DNA from 3 places in the Streptomyces sp. NPDC051738 genome. Region 1 is predicted to be linked to each of the others. Evidence: riboswitches for the same ligand, from Rfam matches in the RefSeq annotation. Region 1 holds a riboswitch; each other region holds the start of a gene.

What was found. A riboswitch is a leader RNA that binds a small molecule or an ion and turns the genes downstream of it on or off. The one in region 1 is predicted to bind cobalamin.
Region 2: linked by a shared signal. The riboswitch ahead of ACIA8X_RS11700 (ribonucleoside-diphosphate reductase subunit alpha) and the one ahead of ACIA8X_RS19805 (cobalamin biosynthesis protein) in region 1 are both predicted to bind cobalamin.
Region 3: linked by a shared signal. The riboswitch ahead of ACIA8X_RS32205 (prenyltransferase/squalene oxidase repeat-containing protein) and the one ahead of ACIA8X_RS19805 (cobalamin biosynthesis protein) in region 1 are both predicted to bind cobalamin.

Annotation. Positions count from the first base shown of each region.
Region 1 covers NZ_JBITCM010000007.1:471,552-476,774, reverse strand. The annotation lists gene ACIA8X_RS19820 (lysozyme) at 1-13, shown strand, start outside; gene ACIA8X_RS19815 (anion permease) at 157-1,389, shown strand; gene ACIA8X_RS19810 (hypothetical protein) at 1,435-1,656, shown strand; cobalamin riboswitch at 1,772-1,912, shown strand; gene ACIA8X_RS19805 (cobalamin biosynthesis protein) at 2,011-2,952, shown strand; gene ACIA8X_RS19800 (cobyric acid synthase) at 2,949-4,484, shown strand; gene ACIA8X_RS19795 (putative cobaltochelatase) at 4,570-5,223, shown strand, end outside.
Region 2 covers NZ_JBITCM010000004.1:225,280-230,502, reverse strand. The annotation lists gene ACIA8X_RS11700 (ribonucleoside-diphosphate reductase subunit alpha) at 1-2,186, opposite strand, end outside; cobalamin riboswitch at 2,312-2,501, opposite strand; partial or broken gene ACIA8X_RS11695 (GNAT family N-acetyltransferase) at 2,520-2,666, opposite strand; gene mctP (monocarboxylate uptake permease MctP) at 2,791-4,413, opposite strand; gene ACIA8X_RS11685 (DUF3311 domain-containing protein) at 4,410-4,676, opposite strand; gene ACIA8X_RS11680 (YbdD/YjiX family protein) at 4,816-4,983, opposite strand; gene ACIA8X_RS11675 (carbon starvation CstA family protein) at 4,985-5,223, opposite strand, start outside.
Region 3 covers NZ_JBITCM010000016.1:23,811-29,033, forward strand. The annotation lists gene ACIA8X_RS32195 (energy-coupling factor transporter transmembrane component T) at 1-469, opposite strand, end outside; gene ACIA8X_RS32200 (SCO2322 family protein) at 469-1,152, opposite strand; gene ACIA8X_RS32205 (prenyltransferase/squalene oxidase repeat-containing protein) at 1,149-2,387, opposite strand; cobalamin riboswitch at 2,501-2,643, opposite strand; gene ACIA8X_RS32210 (phosphotransferase) at 2,707-3,375, shown strand; gene ACIA8X_RS32215 (nuclear transport factor 2 family protein) at 3,350-3,802, opposite strand; gene ACIA8X_RS32220 (MBL fold metallo-hydrolase) at 3,820-4,848, opposite strand; gene ACIA8X_RS32225 (hypothetical protein) at 4,957-5,154, opposite strand.

The DNA of each region.
Region 1 (5,223 bases):
CCGAGGCTACTAGCCCTTGCGGCACCCGGGCCGTGCGGTGATCAGCCGAGAGAGAACCTCTCCACAGACACCGTGCGGCCCCCCTCAGTTCACCTTTCGTTCACTCAGGTTACCTACGTTCGTCCAGCCAATGACCTCGAACGATTGCCTGGGTAAATGGAAAACTTCTCGCTGATCCTCGCGATTGTGGTCGTGACCGCACTCGCGTTCGATTTCACGAACGGTTTCCACGACACCGCCAACGCGATGGCCACCACCATCTCGACCGGTGCGCTCAAGCCCAAGGTCGCGGTGGCCATGTCCGCCGTGCTGAACCTTGTCGGCGCCTTCCTCTCCGTGGAGGTCGCCAACACGATCTCCAAAGGTCTCGTCGACGAGACCGGCATCCGTCCCGAAGTCATATTCGCCGCGCTGGTCGGCGCGATCCTCTGGAACCTGCTGACCTGGCTGGTCGGACTGCCGTCCAGCTCCTCGCACGCCCTGATGGGCGGCCTGATCGGCGCCACCATCGCCTCGGCCGGCATCGGCGCGGTCCACGGCGACGCGCTCGTCACCAAGGTGCTGATCCCGGCGATCGCCGCTCCGCTGGTCGCGGGCATCGCCGCGCTCCTCGCCACGCGCCTGACGTACTCCCTCGGCAAGAAGGCCGACGGCCAGGCCTCCGCGAAGGGCTACCGCGCGGGCCAGATCGCCTCCGCCGGCCTGGTCTCCCTCGCCCACGGCACCAACGACGCGCAGAAGACGATGGGCATCATCACCCTCGCCCTGGTCGCCGGCGGCGCCGTCGCCCCCGACTCCGACCCGCCCATGTGGGTCATCCTCTCCGCGGGCCTGGCCATCGCGCTCGGCACCTACCTCGGCGGCTGGCGCATCATCCGCACGATGGGCAAGGGCCTGACCGACCTTCAGCCGCAGCAGGGCTTCGCCGCCCAGACCAGCGCCGCGACGGTCATCCTGGCCTCCTCCCACCTCGGCTTCTCCCTCTCCACCACGCACTCCGTCTCCGGCGCGGTGATGGGCGCGGGCCTCGGCCGCAAGGGCGGCGTGGTCCGCTGGTCGACGGCCACCCGCATGTTCGTCGCCTGGGGCCTCACGCTCCCGGCCGCCGCCCTGGTCGGCGCGCTCGCGGAGTACGTGACCGGCTTCGGCTCCTGGGGCACCGCCCTCGTCGCGATCTTCCTGATCACCTCCAGCGCCGCCATCTGGAAGATCTCCCGCCGCGAGGTCGTCGACCACACGAACGTCAACGAGACCGACGAGCCGGCCGGCGTGGTCACCACCGCCATCGCCGCCGTGACCCCGCCCCCGGCAGGCACGGCGACCGAGGACCTGTCGGCCACCGTGCCGGCCCCGGCCACCGAGCCGGCGCCGTCGAAGGCCTCCGTCTGACCTCCTCCCGGTCACTCCTCCTCAGTTACCCAAGGAAGTAGAAGCATGAAGATCGACTGGGCGGCCCTCGGCTCCGTCTTCGGCGTCAGCCTCGTGGTCACGGTGGCCCTCGTGGGCCTGTTCACCCTCGGCATCGCGGGCCTGTCCCGCCAAGAGAAGGCCACGGCTCAGGGCGGGTCGGCCGCGCTTGCGGTCACCGGCGCGTACGCCTGCTTCGCGGCCTGCGCGGCGGCCGTGGCGTACGGGATCTATCTGATCGTGGCCTGACGCGACAGCGCACGAGAACACCCGAGGTGCGGGACGGATCGCCGTCTCGCACCTCGCGTCTGTGTGGGCCTTCGCACACTCCCCCACCGCAGGTCAACGGCAAGTTGACGCCCTTTCCAACCCCGTGGTGGACTGCCCGAGCCATATACGGCGGCAGAAGAGGAAGTCCGGTGTGAATCCGGCGCGGTCCCGCCACTGTCACCGGGGTAGATAGCCCCGGGAGCCAGGAACTCTCGCCGTCGGTCTCGTCGAACCAGGGCGTGGACACCCTGAGTGAGGACATAACGCCATGCTCGCCTGCCGATCGACTTGCAGCGTCAGACCCTTGTCTGAACCGACGGTCGGCTGACCCCGATGCGTGCCGACCGCGTCTTCGCGTACGGCGCCGCCGCCGGACTTCTCGGTGATCTGCTGCTCGGCGATCCGCGTCGCGGGCATCCGGTCGCCGCGTTCGGTCGGGCCGCCGGGGCCGTGGAGAAGGTGTTGTGGCGGGACCACCGGGGGTGGGGCGCGCTGCACACCGCCATCTGTGCGGGCGGTGCCGTGGCGCTCGGTGCCGTGGCGCAGCGGGCCGTACGTCCGTCCCGTACCGCTTCCGTCGCGCTGACCGCCGCCGCCACCTGGGCCGTTGTCGGCGGGACCTCGCTCGCGCGTGAGGCCCGGGTCATCGGGCGTGCCCTGGAGGCGGGGGACATCGAGGGCGCCCGGGACCGGCTGCCGCATCTGTGCGGACGGGATCCGCAGGCGCTCGACGCCGACGGGATCGCGCGGGCCGTCGTCGAGTCCGTCGCCGAGAACACCTCCGACGCCGTGGTGGGGGCGCTCGTGTGGGGTGCCGTCGGCGGGGTGGCGGGGCTGCTCGGGTTCCGGGCCGTCAACACGCTGGACGCCATGGTGGGGCACAAGTCGCCCCGTTATCGGCGGTACGGATGGGCTTCGGCTCGGCTCGACGATGTGGCCGGGTGGTCGGGTGCGCGGCTGACCGCCGTCCTCGCGACGGTCGCCGGGGGCGAGCCCCGAGGGGCGGTACGGGCCTGGCGTGCCGACGCCACCAAGCATCCGAGCCCCAACGCCGGGCCCGTGGAGGCCTCGTTCGCGGGGGCGCTGGGCGTACGGCTGGGCGGGACCCTGTCCTACGGCGGGCGGGTCGAGCACCGGCCCGTGCTCAACGGGGCGGGGCGGACCGTCGCCGTCCATGACATCGAGCGGGCCGTACGGCTGTCGAAGCGCGTCAGTTGGCTGGCGCTCGGCGTCTGTGTCGCCGCGCGCAGCATCGTGAAGGGAAGTACGTCATGACGGGCGGTGGGCTTCTCGTCGCCGGCACGACCTCCGACGCCGGCAAGAGCGTCGTCACCGCCGGGATCTGCCGGTGGCTGGTGCGGCAGGGCGTCAAGGTCGCGCCGTTCAAGGCGCAGAACATGTCGCTGAATTCGTTCGTGACGAGGGAAGGCGCCGAGATCGGGCGGGCTCAGGCCATGCAGGCGCAGGCCTGTCGCGTCGAGCCGACCGCGCTGATGAATCCCGTGCTGCTCAAGCCCGGTGGCGAGCAGAGCAGTCAGGTCGTGCTGCTCGGGAAGCCGATCGGTGAGCTCAGTGCGCGCGGGTATCACGGCGGGCGGCAGCAGAAGCTGCTCGGGACCGTGCTCGACTGTCTCGCCGAGCTGCGGGAGACGTATGACGCGGTGATCTGTGAGGGGGCCGGCAGTCCGGCCGAGATCAATCTGCGGCGCACCGACATCGTGAACATGGGGATCGCCCGCAATGCCCGGCTTCCCGTGCTCGTCGTGGGTGACATCGACCGCGGGGGCGTCTTCGCCTCCTTCTTCGGGACCGTGGCGCTCCTCTCGCCCGAGGACCAGGAGCTGGTCGCCGGGTTCCTGGTCAACAAGTTCCGCGGGGACGTCAGCCTCCTGGAGCCCGGCCTCGACATGCTCCACGGCCTCACCGGGCGGCATACCTACGGCGTCCTGCCCTTCCGGCACGGCCTCGGCATCGACGAGGAGGACGGGCTGCGGGTCTCCCTGCGCGGGACGGTCCGGGAGTCGAACGTCGCCCCGCCCGTCGGCGAGGACGTACTGCGGGTCGCCGTCTGCGCGATCCCCCTGATGTCCAACTTCACCGACGTCGACGCGCTCGCCGCCGAACCCGGCGTCGTCGTGCGGTTCGTGGACCGGCCGGAGGAGCTGGCCGACGCGGATCTCGTGGTGGTCCCCGGCACCCGGGGGACCGTCCGCGCCCTGGAGTGGCTGCGGGAGCGCGGGCTCGCGGAGGCCATCCGGCGCAGGGTCGCCGAAGGGCGGCCCGTCCTCGGCGTCTGCGGTGGCTTCCAGATCCTCGGCGAGCACATCGAGGACGAGGTCGAGAGCCGACGCGGGCATGTCGAAGGGCTCGGTGTCCTGCCCGTCCGCGTCCGGTTCGCCCGCGAGAAGACCCTCACGCGGCCGGTCGGCGAGGCCCTCGGGGAGCCCGTCGAGGGGTACGAGATCCATCACGGGGTCGCGGATGTAGAAGGCGGGGAAGCGTTCATCTCTGATGACAAAGGACACAGCCTCGACGGCTGCCGGGTCGGGCAGACCTGGGGCACGCACTGGCACGGCTCGCTGGAGTCGGACGGGTTCCGGCGGGCCTTCCTGCGCGAGGTGGCGACCGCCGCCGGCCGTCGGTTCGTGCCGGCGCCGGACACGTCGTTCGCCGCGCTGCGCGAGGAGCAGCTCGACCGGCTCGGCGATCTGATCGAACAGCACGCGGACACGGACGCGCTCTGGCGGCTCATCGAGTCGGGCGCACCGCGCGGGCTGCCCTTCGTGCCACCGGGAGCCCCCGCATGAGCACAGTGTCCGGCGCCGAGCACGTCAGCGGGCGGCCACGCACCATCTATCCAGAGCTTGAAGGCGAGTTGGAGGGCAACGCAAAGTGAGTACCCCCTTTCCGTTCACGGCCGTCGTCGGCCAGGACGACCTGCGGCTCGCACTGCTGCTGAACGCCGTGTCGCCCGCGGTGGGCGGCGTGCTGGTGCGCGGCGAGAAGGGCACGGCCAAGTCGACGGCCGTACGCGCCCTGTCGGCGCTGATGCCCGAGGTCCCGGTCGTCCCCGGGTGCCGCTTCTCGTGCGCCCCGACCGCACCCGACCCGGCGTGCCCGGACGGGCCGCACGAGACGGGCGCGGGCACGGATCGCCCCGCCCGCATGGTCGAACTCCCCGTCGGCGCCTCCGAGGACCGGCTGGTGGGCGCGCTGGACATCGAGCGCGCCCTGGCCGAGGGCGTCAAGGCGTTCGAGCCGGGTCTCCTCGCCGACGCCCACCGCGGGATCCTGTACGTCGACGAGGTCAACCTGCTCCACGACCACCTCGTCGACCTGCTGCTGGACGCGGCGGCGATGGGCGCGTCGTACGTCGAACGCGAGGGTGTCTCGGTCCGGCACGCCGCCCGTTTCCTGCTCGTCGGGACCATGAACCCCGAAGAGGGCGAGCTGCGGCCGCAGTTGCTCGACCGGTTCGGGCTCACCGTCGAGGTCGCGGCCTCGCGGGAGCCGGATCAGCGGGTGGAGGTCGTACGGCGGCGGCTC
Region 2 (5,223 bases), on a different contig from region 1:
AGCTTGCCGATGGTCGGCGTCTCCAGGAAGAGGTTCAGGGACTGGGACTGGTCGAGGAACGGGGTGCGCGCCGCCGCCATGTCGATCAGGCCACGCTGCGGGATCTCCCACGCCGTGCGGTACAGGGCCCGTACGTCCGCGGGGATCCAGGCGAAGTCCTGCACCGACCCGTTGGATTCGCGCAGCGCCTCACGGGTGCGGGCGTCCCACACGCCGAGCTTCTTCAACTCCGCCACCAGGTACGAGTTGACCTGGAGGAACTCGCCGGAGAGCGTCTCGCGCTTGAACAGGTTGGAGACCTGCGGCTCGATGCACTCGTAGACACCGGCGATCGACGCGATGGTGGCGGTGGGCGCGATGGCCAGCAGCAGGGAGTTGCGCATGCCGGTCGTGGCGATACGGCTCCGCAGCGCGGCCCAGCGCTCCGGCCAGGTCAGCTCGACGCCGTAGTGGTCGGGGTGCAGGACACCCTTGGCGGTACGGGTCTTCTCCCAGGCCGGCAGCGGGCCGCTCCGCTCGGCGAGGTCGGTGGAGGCCTCGTACGCGGCGAGCATGATGCGCTCGGCGATACGCGTGGAGAGCGCCTTGGCCTCGGGCGAGTCGAAGGGGAGGCGGAGTTTGAAAAAGACGTCCTGGAGGCCCATCGCACCCAGGCCCACCGGCCGCCACTTGGCGTTCGACCGGCCAGCCTGCTCGGTCGGGTAGAAGTTGATGTCGACGACGCGGTCCAGGAAGGTGACCGCGGTGCGGACGGTGTCGTCGAGCCGCTCCCAGTCGATGTCCCGACGGACCAGGTCCACGAAGGCACCCAGGTTCACGGACCCCAGGTTGCAGACCGCCGTCTCCCCGTCGTCCGTGACCTCCAGGATCTCCGTGCAGAGGTTGGAGGAGTGGACGACATGGCCCGGCAGGGCCGTCTGGTTGGCGGTGCGGTTGGCGGCGTCCTTGAAGGTCATCCAGCCGTTGCCGGTCTGCGCGAGGGTGCGCATCATGCGGCCGTACAGGTCACGGGCGGGGATGGTCTTCTTGGCGAGCCCGGCGGCCTCGGCCTTCCGGTACGCCGCCTCGAACTCGTCGCCCCACAGGTCGACCAGCTCGGGCACGTCCGACGGGGAGAAGAGGCTCCACGGCTCGTCGGCGTTGACCCGGCGCATGAACTCGTCCGGGATCCAGTGCGCGAGGTTCAGGTTGTGCGTACGGCGGGCGTCCTCCCCGGTGTTGTCGCGCAGCTCCAGGAACTCCTCGATGTCGGAGTGCCAGGTCTCCAGGTAGACCGCGGCCGCACCCTTGCGCCGGCCGCCCTGGTTCACCGCGGCGACGGAGGCGTCGAGGGTCTTCAGGAACGGGACGATGCCGTTGGAGTGGCCGTTGGTGCCGCGGATCAGCGAACCCCGGGAGCGGATACGGGAGTACGACAGGCCGATGCCGCCGGCGTGCTTCGAGAGACGGGCGACCTGGTGGTAGCGGTCGTAGATGGAGTCCAGCTCGTCGAGCGGGGAGTCGAGGAGGTAGCAGGACGACATCTGAGGGTGCCGGGTGCCGGAGTTGAAGAGCGTGGGGGAGGAGGGGAGGTAGTCGAGGCGGCTCATGAGCCCGTAGAGCGCGGCGACTTCGTCCAGTGCGCGGGCGGTGTCGTCCTCGGCGAGACCGGCGGCGACGCGCAGCATGAAGTGCTGGGGCGTCTCGATGACCTTGCGGGTGATGGGGTGCCGGAGCAGGTACCGGCTGTGCAGGGTGCGCAGACCGAAGTAGCCGAAGCGGTCGTCGGCGCCGGTGTCGACCAGGGCGTCCAGGCGGGCCGCGTGGATCCGCGCGAACTCGGCGGTCCGGTCGGCGACGAGGCCCTCGCGGTGTCCGACCGCGACCGACTCCGTGAAGGACGTAACGCCCTGCGAGGCGGCCTCCGCGGCGATGGAGATGGTCAGCAACCGGGCGGCGAGCCTCGAGTAGGCGGGGTCCTCGGAGATGAGACCGGCCGCCGCCTCGGTGGCCAGCTCGCGCAGCTCCGCCTCGTCGGCACGGGCGGACCGGCCGCGCAGCGCGGCGGCGGCGACCCGGCCGGCGTCGGCGTCGGGGAGGTCGGCGGTCAGCTCGGTGAGGGTCCGCAGCAAGGCGGTTCCGGGAGCGTCCTCGTCGATGGCGACGGTCGGGACGGCTGAGGCCGGGTCTGCTGGCGCGATGGTCACGTGGGGGCTCTCCCTCGCTCGGCACGGGGGCCTCGGCGAGGGCAGGGGGCAGCACACGAGCGCACGGGGGCGTCGCGTCCACCGGCCCATTCCGCGAGGCCCGGACGTCAGGGCGCACCGGCCGGGTGGCCGGGCGCGCTGTCGGCAGGTCCTCGGACTGACTCCTGCGCACGTCGTGCCCCGGGAACCGTGTTCTGGGAACAGACATGCACAAGTACACCGTTGCGGGACAGTTCCGGATTCGCACCGGATTCCCCTGCGGCGACAGCGAAGATGAGCATACATCTTGTGCTCACCCGCCACGCCACCCCCAGATGTTGTGTCGCGGCGGTTTCACAGTGTCAACTCATAGGTGAGGAGAGTGATGTCGGCGAGCTGCGGGACGGGATTCCAGTCTCGATCGGGTGTGCGGGCGAAGCCCGGGCGTTCGTAGATGCGGTGGGCGCTGTGCATGGTGCGCTGGGAGGACAGGACGATGCGTGTGTACGACAGCGGGCCGCCGTTGGTGTTGCTCTTCGGCGGCCCGCTGCGGGTTGTGGTGGGCTGGTCGCGCCCACGCGGCGGAGCCGCATATCGACACAGACCCGCGCCCCTGACGGGCGCGTCAGTGACCGGCGCCCACCTTGGAGAGCTCCGTCTTCACTCCCGGATCTCCCGCATCCGCCGTGTAGTCCTCCGGCCTCGTCTCGTCGATGCCCTCGGGGGCCTTCGCCGCCTTCAGGACGAAGGTGAGGACGACCGTCACGACCACGTTCAGGACGAACGCGGTGAGGCCGATGTAGCCGATCTCGCCGATGCCCGGGATCTCCTTCGCCGAGCCGCCGAAGTGCTTCTGGGTCGGGGAGGCGACGCCGTACGCGGCGACCGTGCCGTAGATCATGCCGACCGCCCAGCCGGCCAGCAGGGCCCACCGGTGGAACCAGCGGGTGAACAGGCCGCCGACCAGGGCCGGGAAGGTCTGCAGGATCCAGATGCCGCCCAGGAGCTGGAAGTTGATCGCGACCGTCTTGTCCATCGTGAGGACGAAGGCCAGGGCGCCCACCTTCACCAGCAGGGAGACGAGCTTGGAGACCTTGGTCTCCTGTGCGGGCGTCGCGTCCGGCTTGATGAAGTCCTTGTAGATGTTGCGGGTGAAGAGATTCGCAGCCGCGATCGACATGATCGCCGCCGGCACCAGCGCGCCGATGCCGATCGCCGCGAAGGCCACGCCCGCGAACCAGTCCGGGAACATCGTCTCGAACAACTGCGGGATCGCCAGCTGGCCGTTCTGCACCTTGATGCCGGCCGCGATGGCCATGAAGCCCAGCAGCGCCAGCAGGCCCAGCATCAGGGAGTACAGCGGCAGGATCGTGGTGTTGCGGCGGATCACCTCACGGCTGCGCGAGGACAGCGTCGCGGTGATCGAGTGCGGGTACATGAAGAGCGCGAGCGCGGAGCCCAGCGCCAGCGTGGCGTACGTCCACTGCCCCGCCTCGGCCGGCACCAGCGATCCGCGTGGCGCGCCCGTCGCCGGGTTGGTCTGGCTGTACGCCTCGCCCGCCTTGGCGAAGATCTCGTCGAAGCCGCCGAGCTTGATCGGGATGTAGATGATCGCCACCGCGATGACGATGTAGATCAGCGTGTCCTTCACGAACGCGATCAGCGCGGGGGCCCGGAGGCCGGACGAATAGGTGTACGCCGCCAGCACGCCGAAGGCGATCAGCAGCGGCAGGTCCTTGATGAACCAGTTCGTGTCCTCGCCGCCGCCGACGCCCATCACGTCCAGCACGGCCTGGATGCCGACGAGCTGGAGCGCGATGTACGGCATCGTCGCCAGGATGCCGGTGACGGCCACCGCCAGCGACAGCCCCTTCGAGCCGAAGCGGCCGCGCACGAAGTCCGAGGTCGTCACATAGCCGTGCTTGTGGGAGACCGACCACAGGCGGGGCAGGAACGTGAAGATCAGGGGGTAGACGAGGATCGTGTACGGCACCGCGAAGAAGCCGGCCGCGCCCGCCGCGTAGATCGCCGCGGGTACGGCGACGAAGGTGTACGCCGTGTACAGGTCGCCGCCGAGCAGGAACCAGGTGACCCAGGTGCCGAACGACCGGCCGCCCAGGCCCCATTCGTCGAGGCTGTGCTCGTTCTCGGCCTTGCGCCAGCGCGCGGCCAGGAAGCCCATGACCGTGACGGCCAGGAAGAAGAAGATGAAGACGCCGAGCGCGACGCCGTTCACGCCGTCCTTCACTGCGACGCACCGCCCTTCTGTGCGCCGCGGGCGCGCTGGTCACGCTGCCACAGCTTGTACGCGACCATCGTCAGCACCGTGGAGAGCAGGACCCACAGCATCTGGTACCAGTAGAAGAACGGGATGCCGGCGAACGCCGGGTCGGTCTTGGCGTACGAACCGACCCACAGCATCGCCACGAAGGGCGCGACGAGACAGAGCGCGATGACGACCCGCACAGGCGTCACCACCGGCTCTCTGTTCACTTCTGGCGCATCTGACATCTGACGGCTCCGTCCCCTCGCTGATCACCTGTGAAACGCGCAGGCAATGTAGGTGACGGTGCAACGACAGCGGAAGACCCTGTCCGCATATCGGATGTGGAGGATTGGTGTGTAGGGCAACAGTGCCCGGGTCCGCAGCTCAGCAGCAGCGGAACCCCTGGCGCGGGTCGGCCTCCTGACGGTCCGTCCGCATCCGCTCGAAGTCGCGCCGCGAGGGCACCTTCGCGTCCGGGTGCCCATGCCGTACGTGGGCGACATAGCGGTCGTATGCCGACTCGTCGGTCAGCTCCCGCACATACCAGCGCACGCTACTGAGTGCCCGCCGGAGACTCACTGCTCGCCGAAGCGACCGCAAGGCGTTCCTCCTCCTTCTCCTCCTTGGTCGGGAACAGCCCCGCCGGCGCGGTGATCTTCGACTCGACGTACGGCGCCTCGCTGAGCGTGGACAGCGCCGGGCGGCGGACGTGCCGGACGCAGACCCGGGTGGCGTCGACGACCACGACGACGATCAGGAGCGCGAGGAACGCCGTGAGGACGCCGTCCACCG
Region 3 (5,223 bases), on a different contig from region 1:
CCACCGCGACGCCCATCTCGTACAGGGCGCCCGGGAGGGACTTGAGCAGCCGGGTGGGGTTGGCCAGGGAGTTCGCGGCGCCCACGCAGATGAGGAGGGTGACCAGCCGCAGACCGTCGTAGAGGGCCTTGACGAGGGTCTCGGCGGTGACCTTGCCGCCCAGGCGGATGCCCTGTGCCCAGTCGGGGAGCGGGACCTCGGGGAGGGTGACGATCACGTGGGTGCCGGGGAGGGGGGAGCCGAAGACCACCGCGAAGACGAGGCGGATGAGGAGGACGGCCAGGGCGAGTTTGACGAAGGCGGTGTAGGAGCGGGCCCAGGGGGCGTTGGGGCGGCAGGTCGCCACCACGTAGGCGGAGGTCGCTATGAGGAGGGCGAGGAGGAGCGGGTTGGTGGTGCGGGTGGCCGCCGTGCCCAGGGCCAGGGCCCAGAGCCACCAGGCGCCGGGGTGGAGTGAGGGCCCTGCCATCACGCCCGCCGCCGTCGTGCCTGCCAGATCGCCGCGGTTCCCAGTACGGCCACTACCGCGATCCCCGCGACGAGGCCGAGCGACGGGCCGCCGCCCGACTCGTCGTCCTTCGCGGTGGCCGTCTCCTGCGCGGCCGTCTGCCGCTCGCCCGCCGTCGGTTCGTCCGCCGTCGGTTCCTTCGCCCCCGACACCTGCTCCCCGCAGCCCGACTCCGGATACCCCGAGATCGCGCACAACAGGGCGTTCGTGTCGTAGCGCAGGGGCTTGGCCACCGAGGCCAGGGCCTCTGCCGTGGTCGCGTCGGCGGCGACGCGGGCGCATGCCGTGCGGCGGGGCGGGGGCGTCTCGCCGGACGGGGCGTCGGCCTTCGTACCGAAGTCGATGACCAGCGCCACCCGCTTCTTGCCGTCCTGCGCGGGCGTTCTCGCGCAGATCACCTGGAACACGGCGGCGCCGCGCGGGAGGGCAGCATCCTTGGAGTCCTCGCTCACCGCGAAGCGGAAGCCCTGGACGTCGCCGTCGGACGGGCGGGCGGTGGAGGGGCCCTGGGTGGCATAGGTCCAGGTGTCGCCGTCGCGGTCCCAGAAGGACCAGTAGCGGTAGCCGGTCGCCTGGGCGGCCTGGGCCGCGCCGGTCAGGACGACCAGCGCGGCGCAGAGCAGAGCGAGGGTGCGGCGGATCACGGTCGCGGGTTCTTCTTGCGGGTGCTCAGCAGGAAGCCGATGCCGATGCCCCCGACCAGGCCGACGCCGATGATCCAGGTCAGGCTGACGCCGCCGTCGTCGTCCTGCTTCTCCTCAGACGCCTTCGCCGACTCCGACTCCGACTCGGATGTCGCGGTCCGCGGGGCCGGGCCCTGCGCGTTGAGCTGCTTGACCAGGTCCGTGCCGCCGAAGGCACGCGGGTCGGTGCCCGTCGCCTCGGCGGCGAGGATCAGCTGGGCGTAGGCGGCGGGGCCACTCTGGGCGGCCCACTGCGCGGCGTTCTTCTCCAGCCAGTTCAGGGGCTTCTGGGCCGCGGCCGCACCGGCCTCGGCGGCGAGCGCGACGACCGCGTCCGCCGTGTTGCCGTAGTCGGGCTGGTCCTCGGCGCCGGCAAGGGCGGACTTCAGGTAGCCGTCCTTCTCGACCGCCTTCGCCAGGTACGCGGCACCGTTGGCTCCGGCCTGCTCCGCAGTGAGGTCGGAGGCGCCCGCGCAGGCGACATCCTTCTTCTCGCCGGCCTTCACCGACAGCATGCCGGTGCCCAGCGTGCCGACGACGGCCGCCGCCGTCGCGTCCGCGTTGGCCGCGAGCTTGCCCTTCTTGTCCGGCTGGTAGGCGAAGGCACCGCCGTCCGCGCACGGCAGGGCGAGCTTCACCAGGGCGTCGGAGGGCGACTTGCCGTCCTTGCGGACCTCGGCCGGGTCGCCGCCGGCGGCGTCGAGCGCGCCGATCACGACGGACGTCGAGTTGGCGTCGCTGGCCCCGCCGGGCGTGTAGCCCCAGCCGCCGTCCTTGTTCTGCACGGACTTCAGCCAGGTCACCGCCTTGCCGATCTCCTTCTCGTGCCCGCCGACCGAGGCCAGGCCCTGGACGGCTGCGGCCGTGCTGTTGGTGTCGACCATGGTCTTCGCGTCGCACGCCTTGGCGGGCTCCGCGCGGAACGCCGCGAACGCCCCGTCGGCGCACTGCTGCCCGGCCAGCCAGTCGATCGCCTTGACGGCGGGCTGTATGCCCACCCGGCTCTGCGCGACCAGCGCGAGGGACTGGCGCCAGACGCCGTCGTACGTCGGGTCGCCGGTGCCGTACAGCCCGGCGGGGAGCGTGACGGACGGGGACGCGGACGGGGAGGGGTCGGCGGCGACTGCGGGCGCGGCAGAGGCGGTGCCGATCACGGTGACGGCGGCCAGGGCCGCGGCGCTGCGGCGGACGTACATGATCGGCGGATGCCCTTCCCTAAGGGGAACCGGGCAGCACAGGGGGGACCCCGGGCGGCTCGACTCCGTATACCTCGACGGTGCCGTGCTCCGGCCGGTTGCCGGGGCACGTGAGCCGGTCACGTATCCGTACGGGGCGATCCGGCTCACCGGCGTTCGACGACCGGTTCACGGTTGCGGGTCAGCGCCGGATTTGCACCGGCTTCCCCCTGTACGGGTGTGATGACGACGCCGTCACTCTACCCGCCCGTAACTCTGAGGCTGAGGGGCGCCTGTGCGGGCGGTAGCTTCGGGCGTGAGGGAAGCGACAGGGGGGACCGTGGGGAGACTGCTCGGGGCGGGGCGTACCGCCGACGTGTACGAGATCGACGAGGCGTGGGTGCTGCGCCGGTACCGGGAGGGGTACGGGGACGCGCTCGCCGAGGGGGTGGTGATGGGGCATGTCCGCGAGCACGGCTTTCCGGTGCCCCGGGTGCGGCTCGCCGACTCCTCGCGGACCGAGCTGGTGATGCAGCGGCTGTCGGGGCCGACGATGCTGGGGGCGCTGACCGAGGGGACGATGGGCGCGGACGAGGCGGGCGGCATCCTCGCCCGGCTGCTGCGGCGACTGCACGGCGTCCCCGCGCGCGGAGCGCAGGGCGGCCGTGTCCTGCACCTCGACCTGCATCCGGACAACGTCGTCCTCACGCCCGACGGCCCCTACGTGATCGACTGGGACAACGCGGCCGAAGGCGACCCCGGCCTCGACTGGGGCTCCTCAGCGGTGATCCTCGCGCAGGTCGCCGTAGGCGACGAGGCCCTCGCCGAACCCGCCCGCGCGCTCCTCGCCGCCCTCCTCGCCGACCCGTCCCACCTCACCGAGAGCGGCCTCACGGAGGCGCTGCGCCGCCGCGCGGTGAATCCGACGATGACCCGGCGGGAGGTCGAAGTGCTGGGTGAGGCGGAGGAGTTGGTCCGGTCGTTCATGGCTTGGGCGGGCGCGGGGTAGGTCCGGCGAAGGCCAGATGGAGGACCCGGGCGGACAGGAGCCAGGTGCCGTCCGGCGACCTGCGGAACGTGTCCTCGTAGGAGCCCACCTGGACCGGAGATCCCGGCGGCACAGGGCCGCCCTCGTGGCCGTCGACCCGGTACGTCGTGAAGTACGAGGTCGCCGTTGCCGTGTCCGGGGAGGCCACCGTGACCAGGACGTTGGACATCATGCGGCGGGAGAGCCGGTCGGCGGGGCGGGAGCCGAAGTACTGACGGAGGGCGTCCCGGCCCTTGACCAACCGTTCGCCCTCCGGCCAGGCCCAGCTGCCGTCCTCGGTGAACAGCTCGGCGACGGAGGCCGGTTCACCCAGGTCGAGGCGGTGGACGAAGTCGATGATGACGCGCTCGCAGGCGCGTTCGGCGAGCAGCCGGTCCAAAGAATCCATGGCGTTCATGGCGATCTTTATACGGCCACGTACGCCACCGGCTCGCTCCCCGCCACCGCCTCCGCCCGCCCCAGCTTCACCAGCCGCCGCAGATGGGCTTCCGCCTCCGCGATCGCGATGTTCCGTGACGCGTACGGGATTTGGTCCCAGGGCCGGTTCCACTCCATGCGCTCGGCGAGTTGCCAGGGGGTGAGGGGCTCGGCGAGGAGGGTGAGGAGGTCGGTGAGGCGGGACTCGTGATGGAGCAGCAACTGCCGTACGCGGGCGGGTGCGTCGGTGAACGCGTGCTGGTGGGCCGGGAGGATCTCGGCGGGGGCGAGGCGGCCGACGCGTTCCAGAGAGGCGAGATAGTCGCCGAGGGGGTCGGTGACGGTCGTGTCGTCGGGGTCCTCGTACAGGCCGATGTGCGGGGTGATCCCGGGGAGCAGATGGTCACCGGAGAACAGGCGTCCGTGGCCCGGGAGTCGGGCCGGGTGCTCCTCCTCCAGGTGCAGGCAGACATGGCCGGGGGTGTGGCCCGGGGTCCAGATCGCGCGCAGGCGGCGGCCGGGGAGGTCGAGGAGTTCGCCGGGGACGATCTCGCGGTCGGGCAGGGCGGGGGCGAAGCCGGGCAGCGTGCTCGGGCGGCGCGCGGTGCGCAGGGGCGCCACATGGGCGTCGGGGGCGCCGGCCGCGGTGAGCTTGGCCGCCATGTAGGAGAACCAGCGCTCGGGGTGGGTCGCCCGGGTGCGCCGTACGATCGCCGCGTCCGCCGCGTGCATCGCGATCCAGGCGCCGGAGGCCTCGCGCACCTTGGCGGACAGGCCGTGGTGGTCGGGGTGGTGATGGGTGATCACGACGCCGTGGATCTCGGCGGGCGCGGTGCCGCAGTCCGCGAGGCCCTCGGCGAGGGTGTCCCAGGAGGCCGGGTCGTCCCAGCCGGTGTCGACGAGCACCGGGCCTCGGTCGGTGTCGACGACGTACACGAGGGTGTGGCCGAGAGGGTTGTCAGGGATGGGGACCTGGATGGACCGGACGCCGCCGCCGTGGTCGTACACCTGCGCCATGGGCTCCCCAATCGCCGCGACACGTTCCGGCCGACCGGGTCACTATAACTAGAACAGGTTCCGATGGGAGCCCGAGTCACCTGGTTGCGGGGTCGCCTGGTTGCCGGGTCACCCGGGTTCGGCGTTCCGCATGCGCTCCGGGGTCCAGTACTCCCTGATCTCCTCCGGGCTCTTCGTCTCCCGGTGCACGGACACTCCGTTGCTGCTCTTCACGTCGCCCCACGTCGATGCCATCCATGCGGCACCCACGACGGCCACCGCCATGGCCGTGCCGAACACCGCCCAGTCGCGCCCGCGCGCTGCCATCCCGTGCCCCCTAGCCCCATTGATCGGCGTATTGGCCAGCGTAGAGGCGAGCTGTGTGCGGCCCGTGGA